One region of the Mesorhizobium sp. A623 genome, then DNA from elsewhere that is predicted to be linked to it. Evidence: riboswitches for the same ligand, from Rfam matches in the RefSeq annotation. Region 1 holds a riboswitch; each other region holds the start of a gene.

Region 1 (3,803 bases):
TGGCCGAACCAGCTTTCGCGCGACGAGCGTTCCTCGATCATGAAGCCGAGCGACAGGCCGGGCATGCGCATGCCGAGCAGTTCCAGTTCCTTGCGGAAGATGATCTCTTCGGGCCTGCGCGCGCAGTTGACGAAGGAAATATCGGTCTGCGGGGTAAAGTCGTTCAGCCAGCGCAGCATCGACATCATCGGCGTAATACCGGAACCGGCCGAGATGAACAAATATTTGGCCGAAGGATGGTTGTGCAGCGAGAACTCGCCGGACGGGCCATAGGCCTTGACCCGCTCGCCCGGCTTCAGATGGTCGAACATCCAGCGCGTGCCGACGCTGCCGGCCTGCGCCTTGACCGTCACGGCGATCGAGAACGGCCGCGACGGCGAGGACGACAGCGTATAGGTGCGCATCAGCGGCGCGTCCGCGACCGGCAGTTCCAGCGTGATGAACTGGCCCGGCTTGTAGCGGAACCAGGTCTGGTTGTCCGAACGGAAGGTGAAGGTCTTCACGTCCGGCGCCTCGTCGATGACGCCAACCACTTCCAGCACCTGAAGCCGGTCGTTCCACGGTATCATCTCGTCGAGATGCTTGTAGAGGCTGACTGCCGCGTTCATGGCTGCCTCCCTAAGCGACGTTCTTCAACGCCGGCTTCTCGCCCTCGGCCAGCCTTGGCCCGATAAAATCGGCGTACCAGTTGACGAACTGGATGACGCCGCCTTCGTGCACTTCCGAATAGGGGCCGGGTTCGTAGGCAGGCGACAGGATGCCGAAGGCATTCTCCTCGACGATGCGCCGATCCTCGGCATTGGTCATGGTCCAGACATGGGTGAGTTCGGCGAGGTCGTAATCCACGCCCTCGACCGCATCCTTGTGGACGAGCCATTTCGTGGTCACTGCGGTTTCCGTGGCGCTGATCGGCAGCACGCGGAAAGTGACGGCATGGTCGCCGAGAACGTGGTCCCAGGTCGTTGGATAATGATAGAGCAGCAGCGAGCCGATCCCCTCGGTCGAGACGCTGTCGGACAGGTTCTTCTTCACCGCCCGCTTGCCGGTCATGGTGTAGCTGACGGCATCGCGCAGCAGCGGCGCGCGGGTGGCGCGGAACTGGCCTGCCGGATCGATGCGGAACTTGCTGGGCAGGCCCACCGGCTCGCATTTCGCCCAATGGGCCAGCATCTCCGGATCGCTGTCGGCGGCCTGCACGCCGGTGACGACGGGAGCTTCGGGGAAGGTCTTGCACAGTTCGGGGTGGTTGGCGGCACAGTGGTAGCACTCGCGGTTGTTTTCCCAGACAAGCTTCCAGTTGCCTTTCTCAATGATGGTGCTCTCGAAGGCGACTTTCGCTTCGGTCAGCCGGTGCGGCGCGAGATAGGGGTCGATCATTGCCCGCATCGGGGCGAAATCGGCCGGCTTTTCGGCGAGGCAGATGAAGATGAAGCCGCCAACGCTTTCACAGGCGATGGGTTTCAGGCTGAAATCGGCCTTGTCGAAACCCTGCGCCATGTCGCGGGCGAACAACAGGCTGCCGTCGAGTTCATAGGTCCATTGGTGGTAGGGGCAGACGAGCTTGGCCGCCGATCCCTTGTCGGACGGGCAGACGCGGCTGCCGCGATGGCGGCAAGAATTATGCAGGGCATGAATCTTGCCCTTCTGGTCCCGCACCAGCACCACTGGGTAGTCGCCGATCTGCAGCGTGAAATAATTGCCGGGCTTGGGCACTTCGCAATCATGGCCAACGAAAAGCCAGTCGCGATACCAGATCAGTTCCATGTCGAGCTTGAAATAATCGGGATCGGTGTAGAAGGGCTGCTCCAGCGAGAAGCCCTGACGGCGGCGCTCGAGCCGCTTCAGCATTTCGGTCTTCGTGTCCATGTCCTGCCCTCAGCAAATGCTAGGACTGAACTGGTGGTGACTTCAGGGGTGAACGATTGCGCACCGGCACGATTGCCCGTCCGCAAGGATTCGCCTCTTGACCGCCCACCGCGATCAGTCGAGTTTACGTCTGCTCGAGGCTGGTTTCCGGGCTTCGGAGCTGTCCTCCCGGACTGTCTCGACGCCTTCCCAGGCTTATCACCCAGTGGCTTTTGTCGAGACTTTCAGCTCCGCTACCGTTGCGGGGGCAGCGCCGGCATCCAACCGGCTTCCCAATTATCCCGTCGGCTTTCGCGAACGGGCACCTAAAGCAAAAGCATCTAATCACCGGGACATGGGGTCCGGCCATACGAAAGCGACATCGCCAAAGCGCAAAGGCGACAGGGCGAAAAACGGCGCTTCCCGACGCGCCGTCAGGCGGGCTGGCCTTCCGGTTCGAAGGCCGGCCGGCTGGTGTCGATGAGCAGCGAGATGCAGGCGGCCACGATGGCGGTCATGCCCGCGATCTGGAACGCCAGTTCGTAATTGCCCTGCATTTCGCGCAGCGCGCCGCCGAAAAAGGCGGCGGTTGCCGCCCCGACCTGGTGGCCGGCGACGATCCAGCCAAAGACGATCGGGCCGGAGCGATCGCCGAAGGCTTCGTTGGACAGGCGCAGCGTCGGCGGCACGGTGGCGATCCAGTCGAGGCCGTAGAGCACGGCGAAGATGGTCAGCGCCGTGCCGGAAAAACCGGACATGGGCAGGTAGATCAGCGACAGGCCGCGAATGCCGTAATACATGCCGAGTAGTTTGCGCGGGTCGAAGCGGTCGGTCAGCCAGCCCGACAGCGTGGTGCCGATCAGGTCGAACACGCCCATCAAGGCAAGCAGGCCGGCCGCCTTCACCTCGGGAATGCCCATGTCGCCGCAAAAGGCGATGAGATGGGTTCCGACCAGCCCGTTGGTGGTGAAGCCGCATACAAAGAAGGTGGCGAACAGATACCAGAACACCCGCGTGCGCGCGGCGCGGCGTAGCGTGCCGAGCGTGTGGGCGATGAAATTGCCCTGCGAGGCGGGCGATACCGGCGGCACGTCGTCGGCATCCGCGCCGAAGCGGACGAGGCCGATGGAAGAGGGCCGCTCCGGCACCAAAAGCCAGACCAGCGGCAACAAGGCGGCGCAGGCGATGGCGACGGCCATGGCGACCGGCCTCCAGCCGCCCCACTGCGCCAGCATCGCCAGCACCGGCAGGAACACCAGCATGCCAGTGGCGCTCGACGCGGACATCAGCCCCATGACCAGGCCGCGATTGGTCTTGAACCAGCGGTTGACGATGGTGGCGCCGAGCACGGTCGCCACGGCGCCCGAGCCGATGCCGGAAAAGATACCCCAACTGGCGACCAACTGCCACGGCTCGGTCATCAACAGGCTGGACGCGGTCGAACCGGCCATCAGGGCAAGCGCGCCGAGCAGGATCAGGCGCAGACCGAAGCGCTCCATCAGGGCTGCGGCAAACGGACCGGCCAGGCCATAGAGGAAGATGCCGACCGCCGCAGCGAGCGAAACGACGTCGCGACCCCAGCCGAGCTCGGATTCCAGCGGCAGCATCATCACCGCCGGCGCGGAACGCAGGCCGGCCGCAATCAGCAGGCAGAAAAAGATGACGGCGACGACGACAAACGCGTAGCGCTGGCCAAGCATGCGAGGTTGGGCTATCATGTTACTGACCGGTACGTTACGGAGCGCCCACTATTCGTACCGATCGGTAACATTGTCAAGCGAGCCAGCGAATGTCAGACGCCAATAATATTGATGCAAGGATCAAGGATGGCGATGGCCACGTGCCGCGCGCTGCCGAAAAAATCATGACTGCCGCATCCGACCTGTTCTACCGGCAGGGCATAAGGGCGATCGGCGTCGAGGAAATCGTCAAGACGGCGGGCGTCACCAAGCCCAGCC
Region 2 (3,803 bases), on a different contig from region 1:
GGAATATCTCCTCGGCCTGCCCATGGTTGAGCCGGTAATGGGCGGCCTCGTCGACCATCATCGAGGTGCCCTTCTCGATAGCAAGGAAGGACACCGACCGAAGCTGGCCAGGCCCGGCCATCAGCATCGCCAACTGGTCGGTGCACAAATTGATCGAAACGACGCGCTGCGGCCCAGGTTCGGCGGCGACCGCCGCGGAGACAAGCGACATCATGACCGCCGCCAGGGCAGTTCCGAAAAGGCGGCACCGCGACGGGGAGGCGGTCATGATGGCCAAGGCTCCTAGAACGACCGGGTGAAGCTCAGGTCGATCGTCCGCCCCGGAGCCCGGTAGTCCTGTTTGGTCTGATATTGCTCATCGAAGATATTAGCCACCGAGAACTTGAACTGCGACTGCTCGTCGAGCGCATAGAGCGCCGTGAAGTCCGCCGTCACATAGTCCGGCAATTTGACGAGGTTGGCGGCGTCGGCATAGCGCGCCCTGCCATAGATGACGGCGGCCGAAAGCTCGAGTTTCGTCGTCGGCTTGTAGGTCAGCCCGGCGGTGGCGTTGAAGCGGTCGCCATAGGCAACGTATTTGCCATGCACGCCGGGGCTTTTGTTGAGCGGCTCGCGAATGTCGATGCCCAGCCGGCCGCTCCACTCGGCGTTGAATTCATGCGCCAGGGTCGCCTCAAAACCGGTTATCTGCACCTGATCGATGTTGTCCGGGTGCCACGGCCCCCACGCGTCGTTGGGGTCGATGGGCGCCCAGTTGATCTGGTCTTTCACCTGCGTGCGATAGACCGCCATGTCGAGGCTTGTCTGGGTCGTGGCCTGCCAGTTCAAGCCGATTTCGTAGGACCGCGACCGCTCCGGCTTCAGGTCCGGGTTACCCGACAGATAGGGGTCGGGATAATAGAGGTCGTTGAAGGTCGGGGCGCGAAAGCCGGTGGCGTAGGAGGTGCGCGCCACCAGCCCGTCCGTCAGTTCGTAGCTTGCGCCGATATTGTAGGTGGTGGCGCTGCCGAATTGCTCGTCGTGATCGTAGCGCAGGCCGCTATCGACGGTAAGCGCCTCGTACTCGAACGAATATTGGCCGAAGACGCCCGTCAGGTCGCGTTCCGTCTTGGCATAAGCGACAGCGGAGATGGAACTGCCATCGACCGTATCGCGATAGGCTTCGACCCCGCCCGACAGCGTATGTTTCGCTTCACCGACCTCGAACGTTTTTTGCGTGGAGGCGAGAATGCCATAGCGCAGCGTGTCGAAATCGTCGCCTTTTTCGCTCGGCCCGAAGTTCGAGGCATAGTCGAGCGCGGTCATCAGTTCGACGGTGGACGACCAGCTATCGGAATGGTCGATACGCGCGCCGATACGGCCGGAGAAATTGCTGGTATCGGCCTCGTTCACCGGCTGGCGGTCGTATTGGTTGCGGCCACGCGCGTAAAGCCCGTCAGCATAAACCCGGCCCCAGTCCAGATCCTTCGACAGCGAGAAATTGAACGAGCCTTGCCGGAAACCGTCCTTGTCCGGCTCGTGCCCATAGGCGGAAGGTACGGTGAAGTCGTAGCCCTGCGTCCCCAGCACTTGGGCCCCGAAGGAATAGTTGGTGCCGCCGTCGCTCTGGCCTTGCAGATTGCCGGACAGGTACCCACCCCAGGGATGTGTGACGCCCACCGTGACCGTACCGCAGCTTTTGCTTCCGTCGGCGCAGATGCCGCCCTGCCTGGTGATGATGTTGATGATGCCGCCGATGGCGTCCGCGCCATATTGTGCCGAATGGCCGCCCTTGGCGATTTCGATGCGTTCGATCGAAGCCAGCGGAATGCCGGACAGGTTGACGGTTCCCGACGTTGCCGAGCCTGCGCGTACGCCATTGACGAGCACGAGCGTCTGCGCGGCGGTGGTTCCACGCAGCGAAATGCTCGAATCCGCGCCCATGCCGCCATTGGCGGTCACGGTGACGCCTGGATAGGCCTTCAACAGGGACAGCAAGTCGGAAGCCGCCGACTGCTTGATCTCTTCCTCGCTTACCACGGTTACCGATGACGTCGACCGTTCCAGCGACGATTCACGCCGCAAGGGCGTGGTGATGAGGATGCGGTCGAGCTTCGTTGCACCGGAAGCGTCCGTGCCGGCTTCCTGCGCTCCTGCGTGGCCTGTCAACACCAGCGCCAACGCGCCGGCCATCCCGATTATCTTCTTCAATTCGACCTCCAGAACTTTGCAGGCGAAGCTGTTCGCCACTGGCTCATCTCAAGCCGCGTTCTGGTTCCAGCGATTGGCGGGGTTGATCTTCCACCCCCTCGACCGTCCCGGCGCGCGGCAACACGTTATCGTGTCACCGCCACGGACGACCGCGCCTGAACACCCCTCGTGTTCGGGCATGGGTGACTGGAATGGCAGGTCTCCTGACTTCCGTGTCATTGCCGGTCTTCCGCCTTCCCGAGCGCGCCAGGCGCGTTCAGTGGCAAATGGGAGAAGGCTCAACGGTTACAGTTGCGGGGGCAGTCTCGGTTTCGGCCGGTTTGCCGGCTTCACCGTGTTCCCTTTTAAACCACCTTGCGGCGGCACCAGTTCCAGCGCGGAAACTAGTCGGCGCGGGCAGGGGCGTCAATCGCTCAAGGGCCGAAGTTCCAAAACAATTCTGAAGGCTGCGCGCGGGCATCTTGCCGGCTGGCTTGAGCAATGAAAGAAGAGCCGGCATGAAAGCCTTTTCAGTTTCGTGCGCCAGCCCCATTCTCGTCGCGGAATTTGCCATTCCGCAGACCGTGCTGAGCTGGTCGCTTACCCGGCCGGGTTTCGTCACGGCACGCAAGGTCGCGTGGCTGCATGTTCGAAACGACGACCTGCCGTTGGGCGTCGATCCCGCCCGGTTGCTCGAAACGCGAATGGCGGCGGCAGGCCACGCGGATGCGGTCCACCTGATGACGTCGCGCTATGTGGAGCGCCATCATCTCGCAACGGCGGTATCCGGTGCCGCCACCGCGACCTGCCTGGCGACGGTGGGCCTGGGCAACGCCGCAAGGGTTGGCGCGCCGCCGCTGGCTGGCGCCCCCGTCGGCACCATCAACCTGCTCGCCCATATCGACCGGCCGCTTTCTCAAGCCGCCCTGATCGAGGCTATATCGATCGCGACCGAGGCCCGGACCGCGGCCATCATCGACCTGGACTGGCGTCAGGGCGGCAAGCCCGTCACCGGAACCGGGACCGATTGTATCGCCGTCGCAGCGCCATCCATGGAAGGCGGCGAGAATTTTGCCGGGCTGCATACCGACATCGGCGCCGCGATCGGCCGCGCGGTGTATGACGCCGTCAGCCAGGGCGGCGCGCTCTGGGTCGAAGAAAGGCGGGAACTGGCCTCGGCCGGCATTCAGCCATAGGTTAGTGTTGACGGGGTTCAGGCGGGGCCGGGCCTTACGGTTTCGCGCCAGACGATCGGTGCGGCAAAGGTCATGCGGCTGCTGGTATTGACGCCGTCTTGCGGCGAGGAAACCAGTTCCGCTACATGCAGGGCTATGGCCTCTATCGGAGGGGCAAAAGTGGTGAGCCGATACGACGTCCAGCCGGCCTGTTCGATGTCGTCGAACCCGATGACGCAAAGGTCGCGCGGCACGTCCAGCTTGAATTCGTGGCGCGCGGTATCGAGAAAGCCGCAGGCGATCAGGTCCGTTACGCAAAAGGCCGCATCCGGGCGCATCTTGCCTGCAAACAATTGCCGCGCCCCCTGCGCGCCGGTGTCGTAGGAGGTTCGGCCTTCCCGCCAGACGATAACATCCAGCCCATGGTTGCGGGCCGCCGATACGAAGGCCTCTTCGCGC
Region 3 (3,803 bases), on a different contig from region 1:
CGGGTCTGCGGCGCCGATGGTTGCCGCTGCATGTCAGGCTGAATTTACCAAGGATCGCACCAAACAATTGAAGGCTTATCTCACCTGCCAGGAAGGCGATCTCGCTTGCCCGGTACCTGCAGAATGACCGGGAGTAAAAAAATGCCGAATTTCAAGATGCGATATGTGCTGCTCGCGCTTGTGCCGTTAGCCGTCGTCGGCTGCGTCAGCACAGAAGAGCAGCGCTCGATGGACCAGGAAAAGTGTGCTTCTTTCGGCTACGCGCAGGGGACTGACGGCTTCGCCGACTGCATGATGAAACAAAGTTCGCAGCGTGCAGATGACGAGCAGCGCTCATTGGATCGCATGAATGCGCAAGAACAGCGAGACCGCGACCGCAAGGAAGCGCGACGCAAGCGTGACAGCTACGTCGATACCAGGCCGAGTTACGATAAAGACGGTAATCCGAACTTCGACACCCAGGGCAACTACCAGGGGTGTAATGGCGTGGGCTGTCTTGTCGATAATCCAGGCGATGACGATTAGCCAGACGATGACGATTAGGCCGGCTGCCGGGACGCCGCTGGTCGGGCTGTAGATACGCTAGCCCCGGCCGAAACTTGAATGGGCGAAATGCATGCGGCGCCAAGGCAAACTACGGCGTGCGGCGATAGCTCAGCACGGCTGATCGTCGCCGTCTTTCCGCCGTCCGCCGGCAAGCAGAATCGTGCCGCCCGCAAACGCCATCGCCAGCGTCGAGAAAGCGATGAGGCTTGGCGTGTGCGATGGAACGTTGCGCCAGATCGGGAAGATCACCTCGGCGGTGTTGAAAGCTTCGCCGCTGAACTGGCATTGCACGAACGAGGCCTGGTTGCGCACCATGTCGGCGTCGATCCGGGAGATCAGCGCTTCCGTAGGCTGCTTGTCGTCGGAGATATCGCGCATATGGACGAGTAGCGCTTGCGCCGCCGAGAGATAGGCGTGGCTGCATTCGTTGAAGGGGCTTTCCTCGTCGCGCAGGCTGCCGGGAACCAGCCCCCATAGGCAGTAGCTGTACTGGACGTCGGCGAAAGTCAGCAGCCGTCGGAAGGTCGGGTCGGTTTTCGCCTGTCGCTTGGCCAGCGCGAGAATTTCGCCGCGATATTCGGCGATGACGGCCATCTGGCCATGAGACAGGCCGGGGATCGAGATACCGCTGATCGGCCCGCCCGAGCGCGCGCCATGAGCGCCTGCTGGAACCGCAAAAAGCAAAGCGGCGGCACCCGCAAGGGACGCCGCCGCGAAGAACGATGAACGCTGAGGCCGCACTTAACTAGCGCAAGGCTGGGCGTGCGGTGATTTTATGGTTCGAGCGTCCGGCAAGATTACGCTCGACGACTGCGCCGAAGACGAGGCCGATTACCGTCCACAACACGGCATGAAGCCCGAGCGAAGCGGTGCGGAAGCGCCACAGCAGGTCGGCGGAAAAGTTTTCCGGCACGTCATTGATGGTGGGCAGGGCGTATTGCGCGACCACGGTGACTGCCAGGAAAGCCGCTCCAGCGATGATCGAGGCGTTCCAGGCTCCGTCTTGCGCCCACAAGCGCCTTGCCAGGCCGATGGACGCGACCAGCGTGGCGATCGAAATGACGATCATGATGAAGAACAGTTCCGTTCGCACCCCGATCGTGTCGGGGTTGCCGACGGCCGGCGGCGTCGCTGGATATTTGATCTGCGGTATCAGCACGATGGCGATGAACCCCGCCAGCGCGAGCAAAGCGGCGGTGCCGCGCGGCCCGAACCGGCCGATGCGCCCAAAGACATAGGCAAAGACCAGCGAGAACAGCCCGCCAAGGGCCGCGCCATAGACGACGGTACCGGTCAACAGGCCGATGCCGGCCTGCGTCGCGCGGGAAACGAGTTCGGTTTCTTCATCCGGCGCTTCACCGGATGCCTGCGCCATCAATTCTTCGAACGCGATGGCGCGGTCAATCTGGGGTTCACCGAAAACCCGGGCAAAGCCGAACGCCAGGAGACCCGCGAAAATGCCGACAAGCATCCCGCGAAGGAGAAGACGACCAACCATGTCAAAGCCCCTTAGTGGCAGGGAAAGCCGAGCAGGTGGCGTCCGTCATGCACGAATTCGTGGATGTACATGCCACGGAAAAGCGACATCGCGCCTTCCTCGGAGCCGACGAAATAGACGGCGAGAAGGCAAAGCAGCCCGCCGAAGATCGCCCATGGCAGGATTTCGCCGAGCGGGATCGGAAGCGGGCGTACGTCTGGATTGAATGTAGCGTCGGACATGATGTGCCTCCTGGGATACAGCGTCCCGTTGATGAGCCATGAAGCAACGAAAGAAGTCCTGACTCTCGGCATCGCGTTTCAAACGCTAGCCGATCACAGTGGCGCGACCGTACCGGGCTTTCACCGGTTTCCACTCACATTGCTTCAATGGCGACAGTAGTCAGCGCCGGTTACCCTGTCAACGAGGGTGTTGGGCGTGAAGGGCCGTCGGGCCGGCACGGTCGTGCTATGCTGAGCCAACGAAACGCGATGCGATTCCTCGATGACCGGACGCCTGACAATGATCTGCAGCGGCGCAACCGCCGCCACGCGCCACGCCGCGTTCCCGCTCGATGAGCCGCTCGAGGCAGGCGCAGTGGCGATGGCCAACACGCTCGGCCCGCAATTGCGCCGCGCCGACCGCGTCTGGACAGGGCCGGCGCTGCGCGCCAGGCAAACGGCGCAAGCCCTTGGCTTGCAAGCGGTTGAACGCCCTGAACTTGCCGATCAGGATATGGGCTCATGGAGCGGAAAGACGCTGGCCGCGATTTCCGGGCAGCAGCCAGAAAATATCGCGGCCTGGTTGGCCGTTCCTGCCGCGGCTCCGCATGGCGGCGAGGCGATCGCCGAACTGTCGGCTCGCATAGCCGCCTTGATGGACGCGCTGCTCGGCGAGCGCGGCCATACGATTGCTGTGACGCATCCGGCCGTCGTCCGCGTGGCTGTGCTTCATGTGCTGGGCGCGCCGCTCGAATCGTTCTGGCGCATCGATTGCGAGCCGCTGAGCGTCGCTGAATTTCGCACCGACGGACGCAGATGGGCGCTACGCGCCAGCGGCGTCATGCCGGCGAAGGCAAAAAAGCGTTAGCCGCGCACGGCCGCGAGCACGCCGGACAGTTCCTCGGCGAAAATATCGATCTCATGGTCGAGGCCGACGCTGACCCGGATGCATCGGTTGAGCACCGGCGCCATGGGCTTGCGAATGAACACGTCGCGCGCCAAAAATCCTTTCAGCACCTTGAGCGCGAAATCGCCGTCGCGGCCGCAGTCGATGGCGACGAAATTGGTGGCCGAAGGCAGCGGCTTCAATCCGTTCGCCTCGGCGATTGCCGCAATTCGTCGGCGACCGACATCGACCCGCGCCACGACGCTTTGCAGCCAGTCCTGGTCGGCCAGTGCCTCGACGCCGGCAATCTGCGCCATGCGGCCGACGCCGTAGTGGTTGCGGATTTTCTCGAAGTCGGCAATGACCTGCCGCTCGCCGATGGCGTAGCCGCAACGGATGCCGGCCAGCCCGTAAGCCTTTGAAAAGGTGCGCATGCGGATGACATTGGTGCGCCCGATATCGATTGCCGGAAGCGCCGAGGCAGGCGCCAACTCGCCATAGGCCTCGTCCAGGATCAGCATCGTGGTTTCAGGCAGCGCCTCGATAAAGCGCATGATTTCCGCCGCATCCCAAAAACTTCCCATCGGGTTGTCGGGATTGGACAGATAGACCAGCGGCGCGTTTTCCCGCCGCACCGCCGCAAGCAGCCCGTCAAGGCTTTCGCGGTCGTCTT
Region 4 (3,803 bases), on a different contig from region 1:
AACGTGCAGTCTTCGAGTATTGGGCGCACGAAGCTTCCTACCTTCCGGTCGAAACCTGGCCATTGATGCGCTGGCGCATGGCGCGGGCGGAGCGCGGCGACGGCATGTATGGCGGCCTCGCCAAATTCGGCCGCGAACGCGCCGCCTATATAGAAGACATTTTTCGCGAAATCGTGGCGCGCGGGCCGATTGCCGCATCCGAGCTTGACGGCCAGAAAGGTTCCGGCGGCTGGTGGGGTTGGAGCGAGGCTAAGCACGCCTTCGAATGGCTGTTCTGGGCCGGCCGCATCACCACCGCCTATCGGCGCGGCTTCAAGCGATTTTACGACCTGCCCGAACGCGTGCTGCCGCAGGCGGTTCTGGATCTGCCCACGCCTTCGCCCGCCGACGCCCACCGCGAACTGCTGCGCATATCGGCCCGCGCGCACGGCATCGCCACCGCCAACTGTTTACGCGATTATTTTCGCCTTTCTCCCGCCGACATGAAGGGCAGGCTGGAAGAACTGGTCGATGAAGGCGAAATTCTGCCCGTCCGCGTCGAAGGCTGGAACAAGCCGGCTTTTCTGCACAAGGACGCCCGCATGCCGCGCCGAGTCGAGGCGCGCGCCATGCTCGCGCCTTTCGATCCGCTGGTGTTCGAGCGCTCGCGCGCCGAAAGCCTGTTCGACTTCCGCTACCGGATCGAAATCTACACGCCGGCCGAAAAGCGCCAATATGGCTACTATGTGCTGCCTTTCCTGCTCGGCGATAAAATCGCTGCCCGCGTCGACCTCAAGGCCGACCGCCCGGCAAGCGTGCTGCGCGTCCACGCCGCCTACGCCGAAGCGACCGCACCCACAGACGCCGCCGCCCATCTTTTCGAGGAACTGAAGCAGATGCAGGGCTGGCTCGGCCTTGAACATATCGAAATCACGCCGGCCGGCGATCTCGGACCGGCGCTGGCCGACATCGCGCTGTCGCATCGACACGTTGACACGGCCTCTCACTAACGCCTAAATCCGCTCCAGACGGTCTCCTCTTTTCACAGGGAGGAGCGAAGAGGGAATGCGGTGCGCGACGAAAGTCGCAAATCCGCGGCTGTCCCCGCAACTGTAAGCGACGAGCCAAGGCCGAATGCCACTGGGATTTTCCTGGGAAGGCGGCCAAGGCGATGACCCGCGAGCCAGGAGACCTGCCGTCTGCGAGAAATAATCCGATAGCCTGGCGGGTTTCCGGGCATGGAGCAGGTCTTGAACCAGAACGGCAATTTTCCGGCTGAGTCCGCCGATATTCTATCCGGTATCGAGGCGACGATCATCGTCTGTTCATCGTGCCGCGACGAAACCGGCTCGGATGCCCGTCCCAGCGCAGGCGAGACGTTGGCGGAAAATACACGCCGCGCCGCTATCGACGAAAACATCCATATCCGCACCGTCGAATGCCTTGGCAACTGCAAGCGCCGCCTCAGCGCAGCCATCCTGCGCGACGGCTGCTGGAGCTATGTTTTCGGCGACCTGACCGTAACCAGCGGCCCCGATCTCGTCGCCGGCGCAAAACTCTTCGCCACGTCCAGCGACGGTCTCATCCCCTGGCGCGGCCGCCCCGATTCGCTGAAGCGCGGCCTTGTCGCGCGCATCCCTCCCCTTGCCACGCTGAAGGACTGACCATGACCGCATCCCGTGTTCCCTGCACCGTCATCACCGGCTTTCTCGGTTCGGGAAAAACCACGCTGGTTCGCCATTTGCTGGAGAACTCCAGCGGCAAGCGGCTGGCCCTCATCGTCAACGAATTTGGAGACATCGGCGTCGACGGCGAAATTCTTAAAGGCTGCGGCATCGACACCTGTCCGGAAGAAAACATCGTCGAACTCGCGAATGGCTGCATCTGCTGCACCGTCGCCGACGACTTCGTGCCCGCGCTCGACCGTATCCTGTCACTCCAACCTCCTGTCGATCACATCCTGATCGAAACGTCCGGCCTTGCCCTGCCCAAACCGCTGGTCCAGGCGTTCCAGTGGCCGGCGGTCAAAAGCCGCGTCACGGTCGATGGCGTCATCGCCGTGGTCGACGGAGCGGCCCTTGCCGCCGGTCAGGTCGCTTCCGACATGGATGCGCTGGCCGCCCAGCGCGCCGCCGACCCGACGCTCGACCATGACGATCCGGTCGAGGAAGTGTTCGAGGATCAGGTCGCCTGCGCCGATCTCATCATCCTGTCCAAGAGCGATCTCATGGACGATGCCGCCATGGCGCGCGCCAACGACATCATCGCCAAGAGCCGTGCCCGCGCCGTCAAAACCCTGCCGGTCTCGCAAGGCAAGGTCGATCCGTCGGTGCTGCTCGGCCTCGGCCTCGCCGTCGAAGACGACATCGAAAACCGCTGGAGCCATCACGACGGCATGGGCGGCCATGAGCACGACGATTTCGATTCGATCATCATCGACATCCCCTCGATCGCGAACCCCGACGACCTCGCCAAGCGCGTCGCCGCCACCGCCGAACAGGAAAACGTGCTGCGTGTGAAGGGCTTCGTTGAAGTGTCGGCCAAGCCGATGCGGCTTTTGCTGCAAGCGGTCGGCCCCCGCGTCACCCACTATTACGACCGCGCCTGGACGGCCGAAGACGACCGCCGCTCGCGCCTGGTAGTCATCGGCCTGAAGGGGCTCAATCGTCCGGCCATTGAGAAAATATTGATCGGCTGACCGCAACACTGGCTCACGATGCACATCCTGACCACCACTTCCGCCTCGCTCGACGATCTCGCCGAGCCTGTCGATCTGCGGCAGACGCCGGCGGATGTGGTGGCGCTGTCCTTCACCGATAGTGATCTGGCCGGTCTGGCGGCTGCATGGCAGGCCGACGCGCAGCGCTTGCCGTCGATGCGGCTCGCGCCCTTGCGCGATTTGCGCCATCCCATGTCCGTCGATTTGTGGATCGACAGCGTTGCGCAGCATGCAAAAGTCATCCTTGTCCGTATTCTTGGCGGCTATGACTGGTGGCGCTACGGCTGCGACCAGCTTGCCTCCATCGCGCGCGCTCGCGGCATTAAACTGGCGCTGCTGCCCGGCGAATGCCGCGACGAGGACTTGCGGCTGATCGAGGCCTCCACCCTGCCCCGCACCGAGCTCGACGCGCTGCTCGACTATTTTCGCGAAGGCGGCTCCGCCAACATGGCAGCCCTGGTGCATCGCCTAGCGCAACTGGCCGGAACAGACATTTCCGCCGCCGACCCGGTCACCGTGCCTAAGGCAGGCTATTACGAGCCGGGCAGAGGCGTCGTCGAAGCGCCTTGCATCGAGAACAAAACGGCCGCCGTCGTTCCCATTCTCTTCTATCGCTCCATGCTGCAAGCGGCCGATATCGCCCCCATCGATTCCTTGACCGAAGCGCTCCGGCAGCGCGGCATGACGCCTGTTCCCATCTTCGTCTCCAGCCTGAAGGACCCGGCCTCGCTTGCCGTCGTCGAAACCGCTCTTACCACGCTGAACCCCTCTGCCATCGTCGCCGCCACGGCCTTCGCCTCGGGTGCTGAACCGGGCAGCCAGACGCTGTTCGACCGCGCCGGCGTGCCGGTATTCCAGGTAATCGTGGCAACGACGCGCCGCGATATCTGGCAAGAAAACCAGCGCGGCCTCGCCCCCGCCGATCTCGCCATGCACGTGGTCCTGCCCGAACTTGACGGCCGTATCCTGGCCGGCGCGATCTCGTTCAAGGGCGAGATGGACACCGATCCGGCGCTCGGGCTGCGCGCGCTCGCCAATCGTCCCGAACCGGATCGCGTCACGCAGGTTGCGGAGCGCATAAAAACCTTCATCCGCCTGCAACGCA

The links. A riboswitch is a leader RNA that binds a small molecule or an ion and turns the genes downstream of it on or off. The one in region 1 is predicted to bind cobalamin.
Region 2: linked by a shared signal. The riboswitch ahead of ACX3P1_RS14175 (TonB-dependent receptor plug domain-containing protein) and the one ahead of ACX3P1_RS09360 (aromatic ring-hydroxylating oxygenase subunit alpha) in region 1 are both predicted to bind cobalamin.
Region 3: linked by a shared signal. The riboswitch ahead of ACX3P1_RS26465 (CbtB domain-containing protein) and the one ahead of ACX3P1_RS09360 (aromatic ring-hydroxylating oxygenase subunit alpha) in region 1 are both predicted to bind cobalamin.
Region 4: linked by a shared signal. The riboswitch ahead of ACX3P1_RS04780 (DUF1636 family protein) and the one ahead of ACX3P1_RS09360 (aromatic ring-hydroxylating oxygenase subunit alpha) in region 1 are both predicted to bind cobalamin.

Annotation. Positions count from the first base shown of each region.
Region 1 is NZ_JBTMXB010000007.1:56,759-60,561, forward strand. Features, by position in the region: gene ACX3P1_RS09355 (FAD-binding oxidoreductase) at 1-608, opposite strand, end outside; gene ACX3P1_RS09360 (aromatic ring-hydroxylating oxygenase subunit alpha) at 619-1,866, opposite strand; cobalamin riboswitch at 1,988-2,190, opposite strand; gene ACX3P1_RS09365 (MFS transporter) at 2,280-3,563, opposite strand; gene ACX3P1_RS09370 (TetR/AcrR family transcriptional regulator) at 3,635-3,803, shown strand, end outside.
Region 2 is NZ_JBTMXB010000012.1:13,979-17,781, reverse strand. Features, by position in the region: gene ACX3P1_RS14180 (ABC transporter substrate-binding protein) at 1-268, opposite strand, end outside; gene ACX3P1_RS14175 (TonB-dependent receptor plug domain-containing protein) at 283-2,172, opposite strand; cobalamin riboswitch at 2,367-2,575, opposite strand; gene ACX3P1_RS14170 (adenosylcobinamide amidohydrolase) at 2,688-3,365, shown strand; gene ACX3P1_RS14165 (LacI family DNA-binding transcriptional regulator) at 3,383-3,803, opposite strand, start outside.
Region 3 is NZ_JBTMXB010000058.1:11,830-15,632, forward strand. Features, by position in the region: gene ACX3P1_RS26445 (lysozyme inhibitor LprI family protein) at 1-127, shown strand, start outside; gene ACX3P1_RS26450 (hypothetical protein) at 142-525, shown strand; gene ACX3P1_RS26455 (hypothetical protein) at 655-1,230, opposite strand; gene ACX3P1_RS26460 (CbtA family protein) at 1,292-2,044, opposite strand; gene ACX3P1_RS26465 (CbtB domain-containing protein) at 2,056-2,265, opposite strand; adenosylcobalamin (AdoCbl) riboswitch at 2,269-2,424, opposite strand; gene ACX3P1_RS26470 (histidine phosphatase family protein) at 2,528-3,112, shown strand; gene ACX3P1_RS26475 (pyridoxal phosphate-dependent aminotransferase) at 3,109-3,803, opposite strand, start outside.
Region 4 is NZ_JBTMXB010000003.1:171,493-175,295, forward strand. Features, by position in the region: gene ACX3P1_RS04775 (winged helix-turn-helix domain-containing protein) at 1-989, shown strand, start outside; cobalamin riboswitch at 992-1,193, shown strand; gene ACX3P1_RS04780 (DUF1636 family protein) at 1,218-1,643, shown strand; gene cobW (cobalamin biosynthesis protein CobW) at 1,646-2,677, shown strand; gene cobN (cobaltochelatase subunit CobN) at 2,696-3,803, shown strand, end outside.